Prochlorococcus marinus XMU1406: one gene and its partner. The protein of the gene in region 2 binds, or shares a complex with, the protein of the main gene of each other region. Links are inferred from orthologs where the notes say so. Each region holds a gene or a part of one and is shown on either strand. Other genes may lie near its edges. The genes, in order: mrdA and rodA.

Region 1 (6,797 bases), on a different replicon or contig from region 2:
TTTGCCCCTGGAGCTGATAGATTTGCAGATGTAGATGTAATTAGCAACATAGCTGAAGGAGGACCAGTTCTCTCAGATTCACTCGCCTTTTTAGATTGTAAAGTTAGTTCCAGACTGGAGACTCCAGACCATTGGATAATATATGGAATTGTTGAAAATGGTAATGTTTCTGATTTATCATGTAAGACAGCAGTTCATCACAGAAAAGTTGCTAATCACTATTAGAAAATAAGTCTTTAAAATGTCAGATATTAATATAGGCTTACTTGCAAAAAATCAAAACTTTTCAGAATTTGAAATTACCGAAAATTTTTCTTGCGTAAGATTCTTAGATCAAAATAAAGAAAGATTTGAACTTGAATTTAACCTTGAAAAAGGAACCTCTTTTAATACTTTCTTCATTAGAAGTCATGAGGAACTTTTTATTATTCATCCACCTGAAAAACAATATTTAAATTCATTTAGTAAAGTAATTTCTAGGTTTTGCGATGAATTTAGATTAGATAAAATCAACTTCATTTCTGGCCATATTAATCCCCAAATTATTGAAACTTTAAAAAATATAAGTACCCAATTTCAAAACACAACTATTACTTGCTCTAATCCAGGTTATAAACTTATTAGCGAACTTTGGAATCAAAGAAATCCTACCTTAGATAACTTTATTGAAATTCAATTACCTGGAATAAACATAATTAAAAAAGAACTTAATTTAGAATTAGACAACATTTCACTAGAGTTAATTCCTATTCCAACAGCACGTTGGCCTGGTGGCCTGATAATTTATGAACGTAATCAAGAAATACTTATTAGTGAAAAAATTTTCTCTGCACACATTGCATCTAAATATTGGTCTGAAACAAATCGAGTTAGTACAGAAATTGATAGGAAACATTTTTATGATTGCTTGATGGCACCAATGTCTAATCAAGTAGTATCAATAACTGAAAAAATTGCAGATTATGACATTAAAACTATTGCGCCATTACACGGACCCGCGATCGAATATAGCTTAAAAAGCTTTTTGAATGACTACATTAGATGGGGAGAGAATCTCTCAACAAATAATCCTAAGATCGCTCTGATATATGCTAGTGCATATGGAAATACAGCCTCAATAGGTGATGCATTAGCTAAAGGGATAAATAGAACCTCAGTAGAAGTTGAAAGTATTAATTGTGAATTTACACCTAATGATGTACTTATAAAATCTATCCAAAATGCTGATGGATATTTAATAGGCTCTCCCACATTGGGTGGTCACGCACCAACTCCAATAGTTAGTGCACTAGGAACATTGTTAGCAGAGGGCAATAGAGATAAGCCAGTGGGAATTTTTGGCAGTTTTGGCTGGAGCGGCGAAGCTATAGATTTACTTGAAACAAAATTAAAAGACGGTGGTTTTAAGTTTAGTTTTGACCCTATAAGAATTAAATTCAGTCCAAATAAACCAAAGATTAAAGAGCTAGAAGAAATAGGAACTCATTTTGGAAGAAAAATTTTAAAAAAAGTAAAAACAAAACCTAGAAAGTCTGATACTGGAATGATTACAAGCAAAACGAATCCAAAGCTACAAGCTCTTGGAAGAGTAATTGGCTCACTCTGCGTTCTAACTGCCTCTAAGGGCAAAGATGAGAATAATATTAAAGGAGCTATGCTTGCATCCTGGGTTAGTCAAGCAAGTTTTTCTCCTCCGGGGTTAAGTATTGCAGTAGCAAAAGATAGATCGGTAGAGTCTCTCCTGCAAATAGGAGATTCATTCGCATTAAATATTCTTAGTGAAAAAGATTTTAAAGAACCTTTGAAAAGATTCACAAAACCCTTTGCGCCAGGCGAAGATAGATTTGAAGGTTTAAATATTGAATTAACTCCTAATGAACAAATAATCATTCCTGAATCTTTAGCGTGGTTAGACGCTTCAGTAAAAGAGAGAATGGAATGTGGAGATCATTGGGTAATATACGCTGAAGTACTACACGGTAATATACTAAAATCCGATAGTCTGACAGCAGTTCATCACCGTAAAACTGGTGCTAGCTATTAAATTTATTTATCTAATTTATGACTGAATCAAAAGATCTTATAATCATTACTGCTAGTTGTGGAAAAAATCTAGAACTTTCTGAAAAATTCCTTGAAAAAAGTAATGAACTGAAAATAAGTTCTGAGATATTAGATCTTACGACTCTTGATATTCCGTTATTTAATCCAAGAATTCACAGCAAAGATAATATCCCAGTTGTAATAGAAGAATTAAAAAAAAAGCTTTTCGCAATAGAAAAGTGGGTGATTTGTGCTCCTGAATATAATGGATCTATTCCCCCTATTCTCTCAAACTTTATAGCTTGGTTATCTATTTCAGGAGATGACTTTAGGAATTTATTTAATGGTCAACCAATCGCAATTGCTACATTCTCTGGTGGAGTAGGTTTAGAGCTACTCACCTCATTACGCATTCAATTAGTGCATTTAGGAAGTCAGGTATTAGGAAGACAACTTTTGTCCTCATATAGTAAACCAATAGATACAAAAACTATTGAAGATATTATTCAAAGACTTCTACAAATGAAAAAAATAAAAACATAAAAATTTGTAATTGAAAACTTCTTATCAATTATTTTTATTCCAAACTTTTAGAATTTCTTTCGCCATAGGAAGTGCATGAACTGACCCTCCACCTGGTGTATTTTGGGCAAAAGCGACAACTAGAAGTTCACTTGCCTCTGATGGAGTAAAGCATACAAACCAAGCATGGTCCAAACCAGTCTTCCAATCTTCAGCGGTTCCCGTTTTACCAGAGACTGGGGGCATATTAGTGACTCCAGTATTAATTCCTACACCTGTTCCAGATTCAACAACTTTTCGTAAACCATTTTTTAATAACTGGATATGCTTTGGATCAATATCAAGTTTAATTCTTGATTTATCAGGCAAAGATTCTCTATATTTTTGAGTTAAATAAGGAGTTACTAAATAACCTCCATTAGCAATCGCTGAATATGCTCTAGCAATTTGAATTGGAGTTACTTGAACAACCATTTGCCCAATAGACATACTCGCAATATCTTCTGGAACCCAAGGAGTTCTTCCTGGCTGCCCCCATCCTCTACCTTCTTTAGCCCATTCACTACTAGCTACTAATCCTATATTTTCTTGTTCAGAAATTTCAATTCCAGATAAAGAATTAAAACCAAGCTTTCGGGAGATCTTATGAATTTCATCAACTCCTACTCCATAACCTACCTGATAAAAAAATGTATTACTAGAAACTCTTAAAGCATCTTCATAACCTATTACTCCAAAGCCTAAATCATTATGCTCTCTAAAGCATTGACTCCCATAAGTTATACATGGTTTGGTATCTAACATTGTATCTCTAGGAAATTTTCCACTTTCCAAGCCCGCTAATGCTGTTACAATTTTCCAAACACTTCCTGGATCATAAGCATTTAATGCTCTATTAAAAAGAGGTTTTTCAGGAGAATTAAAGATATTATTGTATTCCTTTTCAGGCTTAAAATCCTTTGAAAAAAAATTCAAATCAAAATTAGGCTTACTTACCATCGCTCTTATTGCACCATCTCTTGGATCCATTACTATTATCGCTCCAGCTTTTTTATCTTGAAGAACTTTCTCAGCAACTAATTGCAGATTAAGGTCTATTGTTAATTCAATATCATTCCCTTGTACTGGAGGTCTTATACCCAATGATCTTTGAAATTTTCCTAATGAATTTACTTCAACCATTTCTCCACCCCATTCCCCTCTTATAAAATCTTCGTAAACATATTCAATTCCTGTTCTTCCTATTAAGTCATTTAATTTATAACCTTTCTTAGATAAGAATTTATATTCTGATTCAGTAATTGGCTGAGTATAACCAATTACATGGGCAGCAAGGGATTTATAAGGATAATATCTAATTAATTTGGTAGCTATTTCAAAACTAATTAAATCACCTTCATTTTCCTTGAATTTTATTAATTGATCTACATTTAAATCATCAAGAATAGTTACTGAAAGTTTTTGATTTTTTAGACCATCAGAATATTTTTTTTGAATTTCATTACTTTCAATATTTAACAAGTTAGAAATACTTGATTTATGTCTTTCCCAATTGGTTTTATTAACAGATTGAGGCTTTATTATCAAAGAATATTTAACTCTACTATCTGCTAAAACATAACCATTTTTATCTAGTATTCTTCCGCGTATTGGCTGTGAAGCAATAAGTCTGATCCTATTCTCATCTGACATCTTCTTAAAAGATTCATAATTTAAAAGTTGTAAAAAAATTAACCTAAATAGAATCAATAGAAACGAAATAGAAGAAAAAATAAGTAAGACTAAAGATTGTCTCTTTATTGAAATAAGTTTTTTATTAGGACTTGTTTTTATCAAAAATATAAAATTTATTTAAATATTGTTTTTTCCAATAAACCAATGATTGATTTTATCTCTTTAAGTCTAGTGATTAAATCTTTATAATCACTATCTTCATTGTTCAAATTAATTTCGTCATTTACAATATTATTTGAATTAAAATTTCCACTCATAAAACTTAAGCTTTTTAAGCAATCATTTCAATTAATATAATCTAATCTTAAAAAAGAAAGGTATTTTTTCAAATTTATATTAACTTAGATAGTTTAAAAAATATCAAAAATAAATTAATTTAGTTGATCTATATTTTGTTCAAAATAAGGATTACAACTATTCTTTGATATCCCTAAAGACCATCCAATAAATGAAGAAATAAATATTGTGACGATTAACGGCAAAATGGCTTGTTGAGTATTTACAAGACTAAACCATTCCCTCCAACTACTAAAAAATCTTTCTCTTTGAAATTTTCTTTTTTCATTTTCTAATAATCTCGCTTTTTTCGCGAAAGATTTTGTTACCCACTTTTCGAAAGGAATTTTTTTTATAATCGCCATTTTTCTCTCTACTTCTAATAATTGTCCGGAACTAAGATAAGGATGAAAAGTACTTATCAATTCAAGAGTTTTTAAAAACATCTCAACAGTTGCATCTTTTATAAGCTTTTGCTCATGACTTAAATCAGCCCACTCTATTTCTGGATAAAAACGGTTCCTGTTTGGTGAAATTTGATCCTCTGACATTTGACCAGGTTCTCTAAGCCATCTATTAGTATTTTCGTCAAATCTGCGCCAATATAAAAAAGGATTAATAAAAATTGTTTTACCAGATACTTTGACTACATCTTGTTGGAGATGATTAGTTATCTTTCTTTCAGAATTTTTCGATTTTATCAAAAGTCTAAATAAATAATCTAATTAAAGATTATCTTTTTTTCACTATTTTTCCAGAAATATGAAAAAATTTCCTATGAATATTAAGTTATGGATAACTGCCAACGCTTCTTTAAATAATTACAGTACTCACAATTTAAGGAAGGTTTGGGGAAAACATCCGAACGTAATAAATTAACCGTATCAATTATCTTTTTTTCTACCCATGAAGTAGAGCAATCTAATTTAATAAGATGAACGTCAAAATTTAATTGGTTATTAAATAACTCTTCATTTTTCTTTCCATTGAAATATAAAAGATAAGCTTCTTTGGCGACTTGAAAACCGTTTTTTTTAAATAACCACTGATACATTTCTAATTGCCTCTTATAAGCTTTTGCATATTCGTATTTATTAAAAGTTTCAGACCAATCAAAATTATTTCTAGATGTTGCTTTTACATCAATAATAATAAGGTCACCATTTTTTTTCTGCCAAATATCGTCCACAGCTCCACCAAAATCATAATTATGTTCAATTGACTTATATCTTATACCTTGAAAATTACTTCTCCAAAGTTCCAAATCTTTGTGTTTGAAAGGAACAGCATCAATCCCATGTTCAATAAATAAAGGATGTGGCGCCTGAATTTTTCTGTAGTAATCAAATTCATTTTTACATAAATTATCTACAGCAATATTTAAAGTAAATGGTAATGATGGTGGTTTTATTTGATATTTTTTATCAAGTACACAACATCTTGGACAACTAAGATATTTCTCAACAGTAGATCGACTTAATTTTAAAATTCCGCTCATTACAATTAATATCTCATTAAAAAGTATTTCTTACATAAAATAAAAGTCTTAAATTTTTTAGAAAAATTGTTCACTTACTCCTGCTCAGTAGTCCCATTGGTAAATTCGATATTTTAACCCTTGAAAGTGACTAGCATCACTGAAGAGTTGAACTTATAGTATCACAAGTAAATTGGTGTGTGACGAATGTGTGATGGAATAGTTATCTTAAGATAAAGAAATCATAGAACTATAAGATGTTTTTCTACAGAGAAATCATGGAGTAAACAGAGTGTAGATAAAAAGAACTTTGGAGAAATCAAGAAAAGAATCCATTATGTGAATAAGTCATTATCATTACTCGAGTTTGACAAGTGGGAACATATAGATTTTGAGCATAGTGATCTTCCAGTTTGCCCTCTAAAAGACCCATAAATCTTGTACATAGTAATAGATACGTTATCCATACTCCCAACTTGAATCCACTCACTAAAACAATACATCTATTACAAAAACAACACACTAGCAACAAAACAAAAACGTCCAAAACAAATACTGCTTACATTCTCAAAGATTGAGGAATATTTACTAACAAGATGTGAGTTACAGAATGTTGGAATACATTGCTTAACTACATAACAAATCTCTGCCTAAGTTTTTAACTGAATGGTCGCTTCAAGAGTATCAAAAACACGAGAGGTAACCATTTTATAGAAACCTAAAAAGTAGGATTGGCAGTTATAAA
Region 2 (6,782 bases):
CTATCAAATACCATGAGCCGAAATCAAAAAATGACATGTATGGAGATGGATTAACCATCCTCAAACTTCTATATAAATTAAAGGGCTCATTATTGACTTGAGTTTGGAATCTCTGACTTATAACTATTTGGAAGATATCTCCCTTTCTTATGTATTCTTTTGCAGAGAGAACTGCATCCTCAAAATCTTTTTTCTTCCAATTACTTTCTAGATCTAAATTCAAATTTTCATTTTCATTCCAATCTAAAAACTCATTTTCTTTTAGAGGAACTCTCATCAAATCTCTAGTTTTCTGAATTTTAGAAATTGAATTTTCATATAACTCTTCAATCGAGCACTCTTTTGAAGAAGTTATATCTACATAAACCACTGCAGTAATACATCTTTTTATTTGATCAAAAACAACTAACTGATCAAAAAACATCCAAGAACCATAAGGTATATCGTTTTCTGGCATTTTATTTATTGGAACGCTTTGTTCTATCTGATTTATTAATTCATAACCCCAAGAGCCATATAACTGTCCAATTGATGGTAAATCATCAAGCATGGTTGACTTATATTCCTTTGTCCAACTTCTTAAAATATCAAAAGGATCACCTTTATGTATTTCAGTTTTGCCATTATTCCAAGTTTTAATTATTTCTTCTCCATAACAAACGGCTTCCCAAAGAGGTTTAGTAGCGACAATACTCCACCTACCCAAACTTTCCCCACCTTCAACAGATTCAAGAAAAACACCATGGGAATCTTTTGAGGATAATTTTAGCCAAGTCGTTAATGGGGTCTCCAAATCTGCTGGCCAAGTTTGAATGATAGGTATAAAATTTTTACCTTCTTCGTAAGCCTTTAAAAAATTATCTTTCTGTGAGCTGATCATATTAATAATGTCAACCCAAATTATAATTATTTTCTTCTTTTATATCAACTTTGAGGAAGTTAATCAAAAGTATTCTTCGTTGTAAATTTCAAACCAGCTGGATTAGGGTTCTCACCTATTCTTCTAGGATTATGTCCTACTTTCTCTCTGCCTTCATTTACTTTTTCAGGGAAAACACCATCTTTTGGGTGTAAAAATTCAATATCGCCACCTGGAAAAATTCGGTAGATTTTAAAATCTTCAATTCTTGGTTTGAAGGCTCTTAATTGTGTCCCTAATGCAAGGCATTGTTCTTTTCTTGCAAAGTACATTAAATTATCACCTTCATGCATAATAGCTGCTCCACCTGTGGGCAATTCAAATGCTTGTTCCTTTGAACTTTTCCATACAATTGCATATTTTTCTTCGGTTTCTGCTGAGTTTAATAAACCCCCAGTACTTCCTATATGCTTTGGAAATTGACCAACTAAAGTTTCAGTCATCCTTGATTTTGAGTTATTTATAATAAGAAATTAGCATTCATATTTTGCAAAATTCGACATTTACAGGAAATTTTCTACATTATTTAATATATGGAAAAATTTGTTTCTCATTCTATTTTGCATCTGAAATCGGAAAAAATACTGTTAAACCTGTATCACGCCTTTGTGTGACATGCCCTCCTAAACTAGCTAACAACTTATGAGTAGCATTTTGACTAAGTTGTAAACTACCTGTTTGAGGGTTCCAATTTAAAACAGGACCAATATCAGAACCGTTATCTTTTGAAAGAATTTCTTTTTGATTACTTTCTAATTTTTTTACTTTTAATTGAAGTCTAAGTTTTTGACCAGCTGGTCTTAATTCTAAAATTAATGTACTACCTTCTTTTAATCCTCTAGTATTTTTATCAATTAATCCACTTAACATTAATTCCAATTTTTCAGAATCACTCAAAATTTGCGGAAGTTGATTGGGTATATCAATCTTTAAAGAAATCCCACGTCGATTTAGTTGTTTCTTCCATAAAGGAGAAAGCTTTTTAAAAATTTCGGCTAAATTAATTTTTGCCAAGTTATTTAGTGAAGGAACTTCATTACTTACTAATTCTGCTGCATTAAAGATTAAACCAAACCTATCAATTTGTTCATTACATTCATTATCTATTTGAATTAAACGATTTTTCATAGATTCGTCCATCTTATATTTTTTTAAAGTAGAACTTATGAGGGTTCTTATTGTTGCCAAAGGCGTTCTTACTTCATGAGATATTGCACGTAATAATTTTGCTTCAGTTATTTGCACATTTTTTTCATCATTTTTTACAGAATTTTGTATGTTATGATTTGGGGCAAAATTTGCTAATTTTGCCGATAATATTGGCCAAAATAATTTTTCAAATTGATTATTAATACTAAGGTTACCTAAATTATTGATTGCATTACGAAATTTTATTCCTTCCTCATAATTTTCTTGATTTAATTTTTCATGGATTAATTCAATTGAAAGTTTTAGGCTTTCTTCATCACACTTCATTAATAGACTTTTCTTATCTTTTTCTCCAACAATTGATAATATACATTGAAAATTTGGGGTGATTAACATTAAAAACGGTTCATAACCATCTTCTTGAGTCAGATTTAAGACTTTATAATTACTAACTAAATCGAAATTTTTTTTTATCTTTTCTGAATTATTGACTGGTAAAAAACCTGCATTCTCATTTTTAAAGTATGGAAATCCCTCAGGAGACCAAAGCCATCCGTGAAGTTGATTTAAAAATTTTTTATCATTAAAAGTTGGCAAAGGCGATGCAACCCAAATCCCCCCATTTTTATAATTTTTAGATAGGAAATCTTTTTGAATAACTTCTAAAGAAGCCCACCACATTCTTCTGGATGTATCATCATCTACATATATAGTTTGAACTCTTTTAATCAAAAGGTCTTGAATTTTTTTTATAGTTATTTGTGATTTCATCAACTTCTTAGTGATCTAGAACGTTTTAATATAGATAAAATAAATCCAATAGATATAAAATTAGTCACTAACGACGTTCGACCATAGCTCATAAAAGGAAGGGGAATTCCAGTAACTGGTCCTAATCCAATAGTCATAAATAAGTTAATAATTATTTGGAATAAGAAAGTTGAGGCTATTCCAATAACAATTAGAGATTCAAAGTTAGTACTAGCAATTGTTGCAGTATTAATAATTTTTTTAATCAAAAAAAAGAACAAAAATAAAACTATTATGCACCCCACAAAACCCAATTCTTCGCCTAATGCACTGAATATAAAATCAGTATGTTGTTCTGGAATAAATTGCAAATTAGTCAGCTTTCCTCGTAGCAGCCCAGTCCCAAATAATCCTCCAGAACCAATTGCAATTTGACTCTGTATCAAATGATATCCACCACCTAATGGATCTCTATTTGGATCTAAAAATAAAACTAATCTATCTTTTTGATATTCTTTTAAGCCATATTGCCACAAAATTGGTGTCAATTTTGCCACTAATAAATGAAACGAAATAGCTAGAGCAGGAAAAATAATTTTCTTTTTCGAAGATCTATAAGCAAGATATCCTATAACTGGAATCCAAAAAATAAGAAGAGTTGGTAAGGTTAAATATAATATAGAAGAGACAATACAAAACACCAATAACAAAATCCACTCTATCGGCATATGCGACCAATAGAGCATAACACCTGTCAAAACCAATAAAACTAAAGATGTACCTAAGTCTGGTTGAAAAAAAATCAATAACCAAGGAATGACTACTAATAATAAGGGCAATACTAAATCTCTTATTGTTAAAATTATTTTTTTGTCCAGTACTAAAGCAAGTGTTAATACAGTACTTAGTTTAGCTACTTCTGAAGGCTGAAAAGAAAAGATGCCCAAGTTTAGCCATCTTTGAGCTCCAGAAACTGAGATCCCAAAAAAATAAACTAATAATAAGGATATTAAAGTAAACAAATAAAATGGAACCAAATACTTTCTAAGTATCCCTAACGGAATATAAGAAATAAAAAATGCTAAGAAATAACCTAAAAAACCTGTTAAAATATGACTTAAATAATTAGATGTAACTAAATCTCCCTGAATACTTTTTATTAATAAGCCCGAAATGATAACTAAAAACAGGGGAATTAAAAGTAGTGGAGAAAATAAAAAACCTCTCCTTAAGTTGTCTTTTTTTGATAAAAATTCTCTCTTATTTAATAAAGAAATTCTCCTAAACATCAATTATCTAGTAACAAATTGATTCTTAATTAATTGAGCTAAATTACCAAATGCAATAGAACTTTCTTTATCAGGCTGACTGATTGAGATTGGTACACCTTTATTGCTTTCATCAACGAGAGGGATTTCAATAGGAATTTGGGCTAATAATGGTAAATTATTTTCTTTAGCTAATGTTTGTCCACCACCTTTACCAAAAATTTCATATTTTTTATTTGGCATATCCGGCGGAATAAATACTGACATATTTTCTACAATTCCCAGCAAAGGTACTGCGAGTTGTTTAAACATTGCTAATCCTCTCCTTGCATCTTGCAAAGATACTTGTTGAGGAGTAGTGACAACAATAGCTCCAGAAATAGGAACAGATTGAGAAAGGGATATTTGAGCATCTCCTGTTCCTGGAGGCAAGTCAATAACCAAAAAATCAAGATTATCCCATTCAACTTGGTATAAAAATTGTCGGATAATACTATTAAGCATTGGTCCTCTCCATATAACTGGCTGACCTTCTTCTATGAGGAAACCCATTGATACCAATGAAATTCCATATTTATTTATTGGTATTAACCTTTGATCACTGCCACTACCTTCTGTAACCTTTGGATTCTGTTCGGCAACTCCCATCATTGAAGGAGTATTAGGTCCATATATATCCGCATCAAGCAAACCAGTTTTTAAACCTAATTTAGCTAGAGAACAAGCGAGATTAACTGCAATGGTACTTTTCCCAACTCCCCCTTTACCACTGCTAACAGCTATAATATGGCGAATTCCATCAATCTTCTGCAACTCAGGAGCATTACTTTGAGTTTTAGATTCTGTTTGAGAAAGATTATTATCTATCTCTATTTGAACATCATCAATATCTTCAAAATCCAGAAGTACTTTTCGAACCTCTTGTACAATTCTATCTCTCTGAGAATTTGCGAATGATGGTAATGATAGTGTTACGATTACTCTTGGTATAGTTACCCTTACGTTTTTAATCCAAGCTAATTCAATTACATTTTTCTTTGATCCAGTGTCTAGAACCTTTTGTAAAGCAAAATTCGCATCTTCTATTGTGGTCATTAAATTTTTTTATATTTTGACAAGTTAGTCGACAGTTTAAAAGATTAAGAACTATGTCGAACTATCAAATAATAGGAAATAAGGTCCCCCTAAGAGAAATTATAAAGGGAAACTTATAATTAACCAGAAAATTTTTTTCTTCAAGATTTACTAAATACATGTTCAAAGAACCTCCTAAAAACTCGAGAGAAAAAACTAAAAATCTCTTATTAACTCTACAAGACAAAATTTGTTTAGGCCTTGAAAATGTTGATGGCAAAGGGAAATTCATCGAAGAGTCCTGGGTAAGAGACGAAGGTGGTGGGGGAAGATCAAGAGTATTGAAAAACGGTTCTATTTTTGAGCAGGCAGGAGTAAATTTTTCTGAAGTACATGGGAAAGAATTACCTCAATCAATAATCTCTCAGAGGCCCGAAGCAAAAGGTCATGAATGGTTTGCCACAGGAACTTCTATGGTATTGCATCCAAAGAATCCTTATATTCCTACAGTTCATTTGAATTATCGATATTTCGAGGCTGGTCCTGTTTGGTGGTTTGGAGGAGGTGCAGACTTAACCCCTTTTTATCCTTATCTTTGTGATGTGAGAAATTTTCATAACGAGCATAAAAAAGCTTGTGAGGTAGTTGATAAAGACTTGCATAAAGTTTTCAAACCATGGTGTGATGAATATTTCTTCCTGAAGCATAGAAATGAATCTAGAGGCATAGGAGGTATTTTTTATGATTATCAAGATGGTTCAGGCAATATTTATAAAGGAAATAACAAAAATGGAGAGGCATCAAAAGCTTCGCAAAATCTTGGCAAATCTAATTTAAATTGGGATAATTTATTTTCTTTAGCAGAGCACTGTGGGGAGGCATTCCTCCCCTCATATTTGCCCATTATTGAAAACAGGGCTAGTCAAACATATTCATCGAAGGAAAGAGAATTCCAGCTATATCGAAGAGGTAGATATGTCGAATTCAATTTAGTTTGGGATAGAGGGACAATTTTTGGATTACAAACAAACGGGAGAACTGAATCAATATTAATGTCGTTGCCGCCTTTAGCTAGATGGGAGTATGGATATAAAGCTAAAAAGGATTCTAGAGAAGAATTTCTTACATCAATTTTTACAAAACCTCAAGATTGGTTAAATGATAAAGATTTAGAAAATTTCTGTAAAGAGAATGATATCTTTGATTAAAAATTATCGATTTACTTTTGTAAATTATATTAAATAGGAGTTTTAAATAAAGAACCGTCGCTTTTCAATTGAAGTTTTTCTCCAAGTTCATTTTCTAAAGAAATTAATTCATCCCTATGCGCTCTTAATCTCATTAAAGTTGAATCATTTTCATTTTCTTTGATCAACCTTAATTCAAATTTCTCCTCTCTTGCCGATTTTTTAAAATAAACAATGCCAGACAAAGGGCCGCCAATTAATCCTAAAAGAATAGGCCACCAACCTAATTCAGGATATATTTGAATAATTACTAATCCCAAAGCACAAGAACCAAAACCTCCAAGAAAACCTAAAAAAATTGCTAAATATTTACTAGAAACAACTTGTCCCTTAAATATTAAAATTCTTTGTTCAAAATCTCCTCCCGTTTGCTTC

Evidence for each region.
Region 1: the proteins of rodA (region 2) and mrdA are in contact, whole or in part, in a crystal structure (PDB 6PL5), measured with the Thermus thermophilus proteins. The link is inferred for Prochlorococcus marinus XMU1406 from one-to-one orthologs. Residues at the interface, in WP_223903423.1 of Thermus thermophilus: Phe161, Val165, Phe168, Val169, Leu172, Pro198, Tyr199, Glu202, Tyr211, Arg212, Asp213, Gln220, Val221, Gln223, Ser224, Ile226, Ala227, Ile228, Gly229, Ser230, Gly266, Phe267, Val270, Leu274, Tyr277, Gly278, Leu281, Phe285, Leu289, Arg297; in WP_223903432.1 of Thermus thermophilus: Arg4, Ile5, His6, Leu8, Ala9, Phe12, Ala15, Leu16, Leu19, Gly20, Arg22, Ala23, Trp24, Leu26, Gln27, Val28, Tyr31, Tyr34, Leu36, Leu43, Thr45, Asp47, Lys156, Gln157, Gly158, Ser160, Val184, Leu201, Glu202.

Annotation. Positions count from the first base shown.
Region 1 is NZ_JAAORG010000001.1:38,878-45,674, reverse strand. The notes cover bases 2,007-4,941. They hold mrdA (penicillin-binding protein 2), read right to left. Parts: upstream 4,402-4,941; coding sequence 2,611-4,401; downstream 2,007-2,610. Other genes in these bases: HA149_RS00195 (hypothetical protein), read right to left, coding at 4,671-4,941; HA149_RS00200 (hypothetical protein), read right to left, coding at 4,413-4,556; HA149_RS00210 (NADPH-dependent FMN reductase), read left to right, coding at 2,062-2,586; HA149_RS00215 (diflavin flavoprotein), read left to right, coding at 2,007-2,044. In the rest of the region: HA149_RS00220 (diflavin flavoprotein), read left to right, coding at 1-225; more of HA149_RS00215, read left to right, coding at 242-2,006; more of HA149_RS00195, read right to left, coding at 4,942-5,279; HA149_RS00190 (PD-(D/E)XK nuclease family protein), read right to left, coding at 5,360-6,073. UniProt on the Escherichia coli protein: Catalyzes cross-linking of the peptidoglycan cell wall. Responsible for the determination of the rod shape of the cell. Is probably required for lateral peptidoglycan synthesis and maintenance of the correct diameter during lateral and centripetal growth.
Region 2 is NZ_JAAORG010000003.1:426,478-433,259, forward strand. What follows is about bases 1,974-4,893. They hold rodA (rod shape-determining protein RodA), read right to left. Parts: upstream 4,108-4,893; coding sequence 2,839-4,107; downstream 1,974-2,838. Other genes in these bases: HA149_RS08770 (sensor histidine kinase), read right to left, coding at 1,974-2,839; HA149_RS08780 (Mrp/NBP35 family ATP-binding protein), read right to left, coding at 4,111-4,893. Also shown: HA149_RS08760 (anthranilate synthase component I family protein), read right to left, coding at 1-880; HA149_RS08765 (photosystem I reaction center subunit II PsaD), read right to left, coding at 940-1,362; more of HA149_RS08770, read right to left, coding at 1,475-1,973; more of HA149_RS08780, read right to left, coding at 4,894-5,181; hemF (oxygen-dependent coproporphyrinogen oxidase), read left to right, coding at 5,340-6,368; HA149_RS08790 (cofactor assembly of complex C subunit B), read right to left, coding at 6,398-6,782. UniProt on the Escherichia coli protein: Peptidoglycan polymerase that is essential for cell wall elongation. Also required for the maintenance of the rod cell shape. Functions probably in conjunction with the penicillin-binding protein 2 (mrdA).